DNA from 2 places in the Lentilactobacillus hilgardii genome. Region 1 is predicted to be linked to the other one. Evidence: riboswitches for the same ligand, from Rfam matches in the RefSeq annotation. Region 1 holds a riboswitch; the other holds the start of a gene.
The links. Region 1 has a riboswitch for lysine ahead of lysA (diaminopimelate decarboxylase). Riboswitches for the same ligand answer to the same signal wherever they lie in the genome.

Region 1 (4,884 bases):
GGTAATCTCAGCATGTTGCAACTGATTTGCGTGTAAATCAGTTTCTGGGATTTCAACCTTGTGTGTGAATGTGGCGTTTCCAATTAAATCGATGTGATAAGAGCCATCGTCATCATGAACCCGCGTCTTAACCATGCCCCCCGGATTATAAACAGAAATGGTTTCTTCGAAGTCGCTTACTTCTGGGTGATTGAGGCAGAAAGCAAGACTAGTTGCCGACATACCGGTTCCACAAGCATTTGTAAAACCGACACCACGTTCATAGGTCCGAACAAATAATTGATTATGGTCTAGGATTTGGGCAAAGCTGACATTTACACCATCAGTAAAATATGGATTTGGCTGATTCAGTTCTTTGCCTAATTTTCCTAAAGCGTCCGAATTCATGACCTCTTCGCTGACAAAGCTGATTAGATGTGGGTTGGGAACTGCGATTGCCGTGAATTTTAACCCCTTGGTAAATGCCGGTACTTCACGGTCAATCAAAGTATCACCGTCAAGATTGTCAAAGGGGAGGCTTTCTTTGTTAAAAGTAACCGGTGATATTTCCACACTAAACGTTGGAACACCTGGTGCAAGGCTGGTTTCACGATGGACGGCCAGATCGCTGTCCATTGTTTCAACTTTAAATGAATTCTGATGGTATTTATCTGACAAATAGCGTGAAACTGTGCGTAACCCATTACCGCACATTGACGCAATACTGCCGTCTGTGTTAATGACCTGCATGCTGCCTAAAGTGCCATCATGATCAGAATGATCAATCACTAAAACACCATCGGCACCATCGAGAAGTCCTTTGGCCGGATCAGTAATCTGCTTGGTGAGTGCCACCAATTCTTCTTGATTTAATTTCGTTTTCAACTCGGTTTGATCCAAGATAAAGAATTGATTTTGTGAGCCATGGACTTTTAGTAATTGCACCATAATTGTGCCTCCATATCATAAGTTCTATAAATTAAATGCTTGATGAATCAAGGCTGGCTTGAAGTTCTTCAGCGGCCATTTCACCTGATTTAAAAAAATTATCGTAAATATACCTGATCGCATTATCGGCGTCGGATTCACGGGTTCCCAACATAATTGAGATTCGTGAAGCCCCTTGGTTGATCATATGAACGGCAATGTGATGAGTTGCCAACGGCCGAATAATGTTCTCTATTGTTCCAATTCTAGCACGCATTCCTTCACCAACAACCATAATGATCGCATAATCGTCAATCCATTCCATATCATCCGGATTAACTGTGTTTTGAATATCATTGCACATCTTATGGATGGTCTGGTCATCGAGCTGATTGCGATCGAAAATAATCGTTAGGTCATCAATTCCTGATGGCATGTGTTCATAGGAAACACCATATTTATAAAGGATCTGAAGAATTTTAAGCGTAAAGCCGACTTCCTTGTTCAACAGATACCGGTGTAGATAAAGAGCAGCAAAGCGGTTTGAACCGGTAATTCCTGTTACGGGACGTTTAATTGAGAGGTCCTTTTCAGGCACAATCAATGTGCCGGGAAGTTCAGGGTTATTTGTATTTTTAACGTTGATCGGGACTTGTCCTTGAATGGCGGGAATAATGGCTTCGTCGTTGAAAACGGAAAAGCCGGCATAGGATAACTCACGCATTTCACGGAACGTCATTTTAGAAATCGGGATTGGATTTTTAACGATTTTGGGATTTGCGGCATAAATAGCATCAACATCAGTAAAGTTTTCGTACAGGGAAGCGTGAAGGCCACGCGCGAGGATTGACCCTGTGATATCGGAGCCACCACGCGCAAACGTCACGATATTGCCATCTTTGGTAAAACCAAAGAAACCGGGGAAAACCAACTTTTCATCACCGTATTTCAATTGGTCTAAATTAGCGTAGGTTTCTTCAAGGATTGAGGCACCGTTTGGATTGTCTGTTAGTAAAATACCGGCTTCCGAAGGGTCGACAAAGCGGGCCTTTGTGCCAAGTTTATTAAGACATGCCGCGAATAATTCCGCGTTGAGTCGCTCACCGTGTGCCTTAAAAGCAGCCATGAGGTAATCGTCATTCGGATAAGCCTTATTAGGCAAAGCAATCAGTTTTGAGTGGATATCTTCCAAAATGTTTTGATCAACACCAAAACCATTTCCGATTTCCTGGTAACGCGCAAAAATAGCGGAAGCATAATCATTCTTCTTTTCAGCTAACGTTGCATTGGCATATTTGATTAGAAGATCTGTGACTTTGATGTCACCGGTGAATCTTTTTCCCGGTGCTGATGTGACGACGACCCTTCGTTGCGGATCATCTTGGATAATTTGAATCACTTTTTGGAACTGCGCCGCATCTGCCAGCGAACTTCCACCAAACTTAACAACTTTCATCTCAATCGTCCACTCCCTGTTTTCCCATAAATTAAAAATTTAGTTAAAAATCGTTAAGTCGAATTTTAGCACATTTTGAAAACTAGTAAAGTCTCGTGAAAAAATTAATAGTAACAAATAGATATGGAGACTGGTCATTTTGAAACGTTATGCTGAGCTGTGACGCGTTAAGATCATCATGTGACGGAAAGATGTTAATTTCAAAAAAATAATATTGGAAAGTGATTGATGAGTAATTTTTTCTGAAAAATGACGAGAAAAGTGTATAATGTTTATTGTAATTAGTTCATTAGTTGCTTAAATTTATCATTTTGTTTATCTTTACGACTTTCATTGCTGTGTTAGAAATTGATTTGTGCAAATTTGCATTAAAAGGTTGACGGATGATGAGAAGCATTATAAACTGATTAGTAAATAATCATTAGAGGTTGCAACCAACAAGAGTAATTAGTGGAGTTCCTGCTTGAACTTTGAAGCTAATGAAAGGGGCGGTTGCCGAAGCACCAAGGGAAGCAGACCTTGGCGCGCTGGGACTTAGCTTAAGAGGCTATGGACTGTCGCAGCGAAAATCGTCAGCTGCGGGGCGCTAACGACGACAAAATTGATAAAGAATATTAGAGCACTTAAAATTCTGAATCTCTTTGTTTAGTTAGCCGCTGAACAAAGAGATTTTTTTGTACCCTTTTTGAAGATGAGTTGGAGGAAATTTAAATGAGTAGTGATATCAGTCAAATTCAGATTAATCAAGCCGGACATTTGGAAATCGGTGGTGCAGATGCACTTGATCTTGTCAAAAAATACAAAACCCCACTGGTTGTCTATGATGTATCGGCCATCAGAAATCAAATCCATCATTTTCAAAAGGTGTTTGAAGACAATCATGTGGATTATGCGGTTAGTTACGCAAGCAAAGCATTTGCCTGCATTGCGATGTTCCAACTGGTCAATCAGGAAAATGTCCATATCGACGTTGTTTCAGGAGGCGAATTATATACCGCTATTAAAGCGGGCTTTCCAATGGATCATGTCAGCTTTCATGGTAATAACAAGTCCGTTGAAGAATTGGAAATGGCTGTTGATCACCAAATCGGGGTTATTATCTTGGATAATTTCCATGAAATTGCTTTGCTAAAGCAGATTTTGAAAGATAAAGATGCCCACATTAATGTGATGTTGCGAGTAACGCCAGGCGTCTCTGCCCACACTCATGAATATGATCAAACCGGTCAGACAGATAGCAAATTCGGTTTTGATCTGCAAAGTGGTCAGGCTCGTAAGGCCTTGGATGAAGTATTGGCTGACCAACGGATGACAATGCTCGGCATTCACGCCCATATTGGTTCACAGATTTTTGAAGTAAAGGGATTTGAACTGGCTGCCACAAAGTTGATTGATACAGTCGGTCAGTGGCACAAGGAAATCGGGTATGTGGCAAAAGTCGTTAATGTCGGCGGTGGGTTTGGTATCCGCTATACCGAAGAAGATGATCCGATTGCACCGGAAATGTTTGTTGATGCGATTGTTAAAGCAATTAAGAAGCGAGCCGGGGAGTTGGCACTTCCAATGCCGGCTGTCTGGATTGAACCGGGCCGGTCAATTGCAGGTCCTGCAGGCTACAATCTTTATACTGTCGGCAGTCGAAAGGACGTTCCGGGCATTCGCTCGTATGTCACGGTTGACGGTGGCATGGGCGATAATATTCGACCAGCCCTTTATCAAGCTGAATATGATGCAGTTTTGGCTAATGATCCCAAGGCACCGGCTAAAGAGACGGTACGGGTAGCCGGCAAGTATTGTGAGTCCGGTGATATTTTAATTCAAAAGCAGGCGTTGCCTCAGACCAAGCCGGGAGATGTTTTGGCAATGCTGGCTACCGGTGCATATGGATATGCGATGGCTTCCAATTATAATCGAAATCCAAGACCAGCCGTTATTTTTGTTGAAAATGGTCAAGATAATTTGGCGATTCGTCGAGAAACGTTTGAAGATCTGATTCGACTTGATCAACCACTTGAATAAGGTAAGTGTGCGGAACAAAGCGGTTAGCGTTCGGAGTGTAAGACGTTCATTTCGGAAATCCCGGTTTTGGATTTTTGAAATGAATCTCTTACATGCAGAACGTTGCTTTGAGAAGCAGTCCTAAGCCAAGTGTGCGGAACAAAGCGGTTATCACCCAGAGCGTAAGGCGTCAAATTGGGGAATCCCGCATTTGGATTTTTCAATTTGATCCCTTACGTGGCGTGGTGATGCTTTGAGAAGCAGTCCTAATTCAGACAACTATATAAAAATCATAAAACTACTACTTATAAGGGAGACTTTATTGCAATGGAACAACTAAGTGCACGGGAAATTATTGAGTATATCGGAAATGCCGAGAAGAAGACGCCGGTGAAAGTTTATGTTAAGGGTGCTCTTCGAAAAGTTGAGATTCCCAAATCAATAGAAGCGTTTGTTGAGAAACACACTGCCGTTTTGTTTGGCGATTGGAAGGACGTTGAGCCTTTCCTGAAGGCAAATAAAGA
Region 2 (4,884 bases), 280 kb from region 1:
GCGGCTATCTTCGGTGTTGGCTTTGGCGTTATTTTTGGCGGCCTGGTTTCTCTGGTAACCGGATTAGGTGTTGTCAGCAACAACTTTTGGGTTGGTATTTTCTACCTTGGCGTTGGATTAATTGCTGCAGGCGCGATTATTATGCTGATACCGGCTTTTCGAGGACTGGTAGACGGTGTCATTCATGGCATCACGGTTTTCTCGAAGTGGATGTATAGCAAGATTGTCAAAAAAAATCGAGCAGAAAAACACGGAAGGGGACAACAAAAATGAAAAAACCGGTCATTATTGGGTTGGTTACGATGATTGTTGGATTGATTCTCGCCGTGGTTGCTTTGGGCCATTCAGGCCTTCAAACGGTATATTGGGACAGCGGTTTTAAAGTTGAGAGTCAAAAGAACAACTCGAAGACTTATCAAAAGACCTTTGGCACTAATGTTAAACAAATTGAATTTACAGCTGATAATACCATTGAAATCAGAAGTGGTGATGTTTCCAAAACGCAAGTGTCGTATACAACCGGAACGAAGGTTCAAAAAAATGGCGATATTTTAACGGTTGATTCGCCTAACCGGCATCATATTTGGCGAGTTGGGATTAACATTGATTCCGAAGATGATGATCAGGGGCGTACAATAATTACACTTCCGCGAAAAGCAAAACTGACACGTATTAGTGGTCGAAATAATGATGAGCTTTTCGTAAGGGATTTATCACTTAAAGATTTTCAATTGTCAGGGCAGGCCGATCTTGACATGCAGGATGTCAAAGTTGCGTCAGACTTGAACTTAAAAGGATCAGGTGGTGATTCAACGCTTACCAGAGTCAGTGCACCGTCTGTCTCTCAGGACACATTGGGCGGTGATATCGATTATCAGAACTGTCGCTTTGTTGACAACCACAGCTATCTATCCTCAGCCGGTGGCGATATTTCGATTTCAAATAATCAGTTCAAGGACGTTTCTATAAATGTTCAGGGCGGTGATTTTTCATTCAGAAATAATCGAATTTTGAAGCGGTTATCTGCAAAGTCGGCGGGTGGTGATATAGACGGTCAGGTTCTTAACCGGCAACAATCGCGAGTCGCTGTGAGTGCTGAAGGCGGAGACGTTGAATTGTTTGGTCAATCCAATCATTCGTGGAACATGGATAAGAAGAAAGCTGTTTCATATCATCTGTCTTCCGAAGGTGGGGACGTTACGATTGAATAAAGAGTAGACTGATTACTTTCTTGTATCGTTTATTAAAGAAACTGATCGGTCTATTTTTTTGATTATTTTATCAGACTTTAAGAGATTGGAAAATTTAATTTGAATAAAAAAAGGCGTTAATGAATGTGATATACTCAAAACTGAGATTTATTTCGTAGAGAGGATTGTTGAAGATGTTTGGGAACGAAGGTTACATGATGATCGATAGGGATGTGAACCGGGCTTTTAAGCTGCTGGTTAGTATCATTATTACCCTGTTATTATCAATTTCGGTGGCATTTAATTTCGACTATTTGCAATTTTTGGATTCAATTTTTACTACTGCAATCCAAGGAAAAGCGCCAAGTGAGCTTTTAGAAAAAATATATTTGCTGATATCATTTTTGGCAAGTCCAAAGATGGATATATTGTGGGTGTTTGTCATTGCCTTTTTCTTGTGGGGATTCAAATATAAAGTTCCAGCGTTATGGGCAATCTTTACGCTTGGCGGTGGGGATATCATTGGTTTTGTGGTGAAGCACCTTGTTAAGCGCCATCGGCCGCCGCTTCATCTTGGCGTAGACAATGGGTACAGTTATCCCAGCGGCCATGTACTTGGCTTTTTCCTGATTATGGCTGTTTTGTGGATTTCTGTGATCCCGTTGATTAAGTATGCATCGATACGTTGTATTTTACGAATTCTGATGGGTATTGCACTTATTCTAGTGATGTTTTCCAGGGTTTATCTGAATGCGCATTATCCCACGGATACACTGGGAGCCGCGTTAGTTGCATATAGCTGGCTGTTAATTTCAGAAATGTTTTATGTTAAATTTGCCCCACAGGTTGCCCGATTCCGCTTTGTCGTGAATACAAAGGTTTAAGTTGATTCTATGTGATTTGTTTTTCATTAGGGCCGTTGCTGATACTTAACGGAGAACAGTTTTGAGAGGTTTTAAAATTGACGATTTATACACAGCGGCTGGTTATTCGGCATCTTGGCCTGGATGATTATCCCCAATATGCTGATTTAACGTCCCAGCCGGAAGTTGAAAGCGGTGCGGGCTTTAACTTGATCAATAACCCCCAGATGATTCAAAGTGCCTTAAAGCGGCAGCTGCGAGCACCTGGATCGTACGGCATTTTTAAGGGATCTCAATTAATTGGTGCAATTTTATTATTTAAACGAATCGGTAAAGGCGGCCGTCCGGATGATCATCATTTGGAAATGAGTTATTTCCTCACACCGACCTGTTGGCGACAGGGTTATATGAGCGAAGCAATTACCGGACTCATAGCTAATCTTCGGGGACATCCTTTGGTTGAGTCGATTGTTGCGGAGGTATTTGTTGATAACAAGCGTTCGACGGCCCTTTTAAAGCGTCTAAAGTTTGCATTTGTAACGGAGATGCGTGATCCGATTGTTGGCCGTCAAAAGGTGATTTATGAGTTGAAGCTGACATGACGAAACCACGTTTGTTGTCATATGTCGTGAATTGAGTTACAATTCTTAGTGTTAAAAAGTAAATAATCAGACAAATCAATGTATTCGAGTAGAGGCGCATTCATTAAGAGTATATTTCAGGAACTTGAAAAGAAGTTGGGACTGAAGTAAAAAGGGATGAGTGCCGAAATGGACAGTTACTTTTCTGACTGTCTGTTGGGACTTAATTTAACAAATTAAGGACTGTCGTGGTTTGACCGCCACGGGGAGCTATCAAGATGTTGAAAAACACTTACCGTCTCTTTCAATATATTTTTGAAAGGGACTTTTTTTGTAGTCTGATTCGGATCAAAAATTTAGAGATGAGGTTTTAGATAATGGATGAAAATGGAAACGACGGCAATGGCCAGGTTAAAAGGGGCCTTAAGGCGCGTCATGTGTCAATGATTGCCCTTGGTGGCTGTATTGGTACCGGATTATTTGTTGCCAGTGGGTCTGCCATTTCTCAAGCGGGTCCTTTGGGGGCGTTAACAGCGTACTTCTTTATGGGGATGATGGTTTATTTCTTAATGACCAGCTTAGGTGAAATGGCAACCAACATGCCGATTTCCGGATCGTTTGCTGCCTATTCAGCTAAGTATGTAGATCCTGCTTTGGGGTTTGCGATGGGGTGGAATTATTGGTTTAACTGGGCGATTACCGTTGCCGTTGATATCAGCACGGCTGCACTGGTAATGGCATTTTGGCTTCCTAATATTCCTCAATGGATTTGGAGTGCAATTGCGTTAGTCATTATTTTATCGATTAATGCAATGTCGGTTAGGGCGTTTGGTGAAACGGAATTTTGGATGTCCCTGATTAAAGTTGTGACCATCATTATTTTCTTGGGTGTTGGTTGTTTAACAATTTTTGGCATTATGGGTGGCCATTTCATTGGGTTAAGAAATTTTTCTATCAAACAAGCTCCCTTTGTTGGTGGGTTTCCTGCTATTTTGAGTGTCTTCGTCGTCGCTGGATTTTCATTTCAAGGAACGGAGCTGGTCGGTATTACAGCCGGTGAATCTCAAGATCCGCAACACAGTGTTCCAAAGGCGATTAATGAAGTCTTTTGGCGAATTATTTTATTCTATATATTGACTATTTTCGTGATTGCGGCAATTATTCCGTATACGAGTCACTCACTGTTGGGATCCAGTACGACAGATATCGCCATTAGTCCGTTTACGTTAGTCTTTCAACGAGCCGGTTTAGCCGCGGCAGCAAGTATTATGAATGCTGTTATTTTAACCTCGGTTATTTCTTCAGCCAATTCGGGAATGTATGCGTCAACACGAATGTTGTACTCTCTTTCAAATAGTGGCTATGCGCCTAAGCGATTTGGTAAGACTGCTGCAAACGGCATCCCTTACTATGCTTTGATTGCAACAACGGTTGTATCGCTTCTGACATTTATTTCAAGTATTGCCGGACCAAAGATTTACATGTGGCTGGTAGCCGCGTCCGGATTGACCGGATTTATTGCCTGGTTTGGAATTGCTATTTCGCATTATCGATTTAGAAGGGCTTTTGTTAAGCAGGGGCACGATTTGAAGGAATTGAAGTACCATGCCAAATTGTTCCCGTTCGGCCCAATTCTTTGTTTGATTTTATGTATTTTGGTTATTGTGGGACAAAATCCAAGTGCATTTATGCATTTTGATTGGACACAAATTTTAGTGACGTATATTAGTGTGCCACTGGTACTGGTTTTGTATTTTGGCTATAAACTGAAAAAGCATACGAAAATCATCCCACTTGAAAAGGTTGATATTTCCCCATCTCACGAAGAGGAAGATCTTTCAAAACTAAATGATAATTAATCTCATTTTCAATAATTGGACTATCCCATATTGGGGTAGTCCAATTATTTTTATTGTACAGAACAATTGCGGTAGAGTATAATAACTAAATAGAATCTAATAATTGGTATATTAAAAATATGAGGTGAGATTTATGGCAAAAAAGCTCCTTTCAAAGGGCAAATATCAAAGAATGTTGAAATTAACCAATGATGAAGGAAAAATTGATGCATTGGCGTTAGATCAGCGTGGATCGTTAGTCAAAATGATGAAAACAGCTTCAGAAAAATACGGAAAACTTTTCAGTATGAAGATGGTTTATGATTTTAAAGAAGTCGTTTCCCGCATTTTAAGTCCGTTGAGTTCTGCCGTTTTACTGGATGAGCAAATGGGCTTTAAGGGTATTGAAGCG

Region 2: it holds a riboswitch for lysine, as region 1 does, so the genes downstream of both, GQR93_RS10955 (amino acid permease) here and lysA (diaminopimelate decarboxylase) in region 1, are expected to answer to the same signal.

What each region holds. Positions count from the first base shown of each region.
Region 1 covers NZ_CP047121.1:2,564,232-2,569,115, reverse strand. Annotated here, with positions in the region: gene dapF (diaminopimelate epimerase) at 1-927, opposite strand, end outside; gene GQR93_RS12195 (aspartate kinase) at 959-2,362, opposite strand; lysine riboswitch at 2,777-2,959, shown strand; gene lysA (diaminopimelate decarboxylase) at 3,074-4,381, shown strand; gene dapD (2,3,4,5-tetrahydropyridine-2,6-dicarboxylate N-acetyltransferase) at 4,688-4,884, shown strand, end outside.
Region 2 covers NZ_CP047121.1:2,289,035-2,293,918, reverse strand. Annotated here, with positions in the region: gene GQR93_RS10975 (DUF1700 domain-containing protein) at 1-273, shown strand, start outside; gene GQR93_RS10970 (DUF4097 family beta strand repeat-containing protein) at 270-1,211, shown strand; gene GQR93_RS10965 (phosphatase PAP2 family protein) at 1,385-2,074, shown strand; gene GQR93_RS10960 (GNAT family N-acetyltransferase) at 2,152-2,655, shown strand; lysine riboswitch at 2,737-2,915, shown strand; gene GQR93_RS10955 (amino acid permease) at 3,012-4,493, shown strand; gene GQR93_RS10950 (tagatose 1,6-diphosphate aldolase) at 4,627-4,884, shown strand, end outside.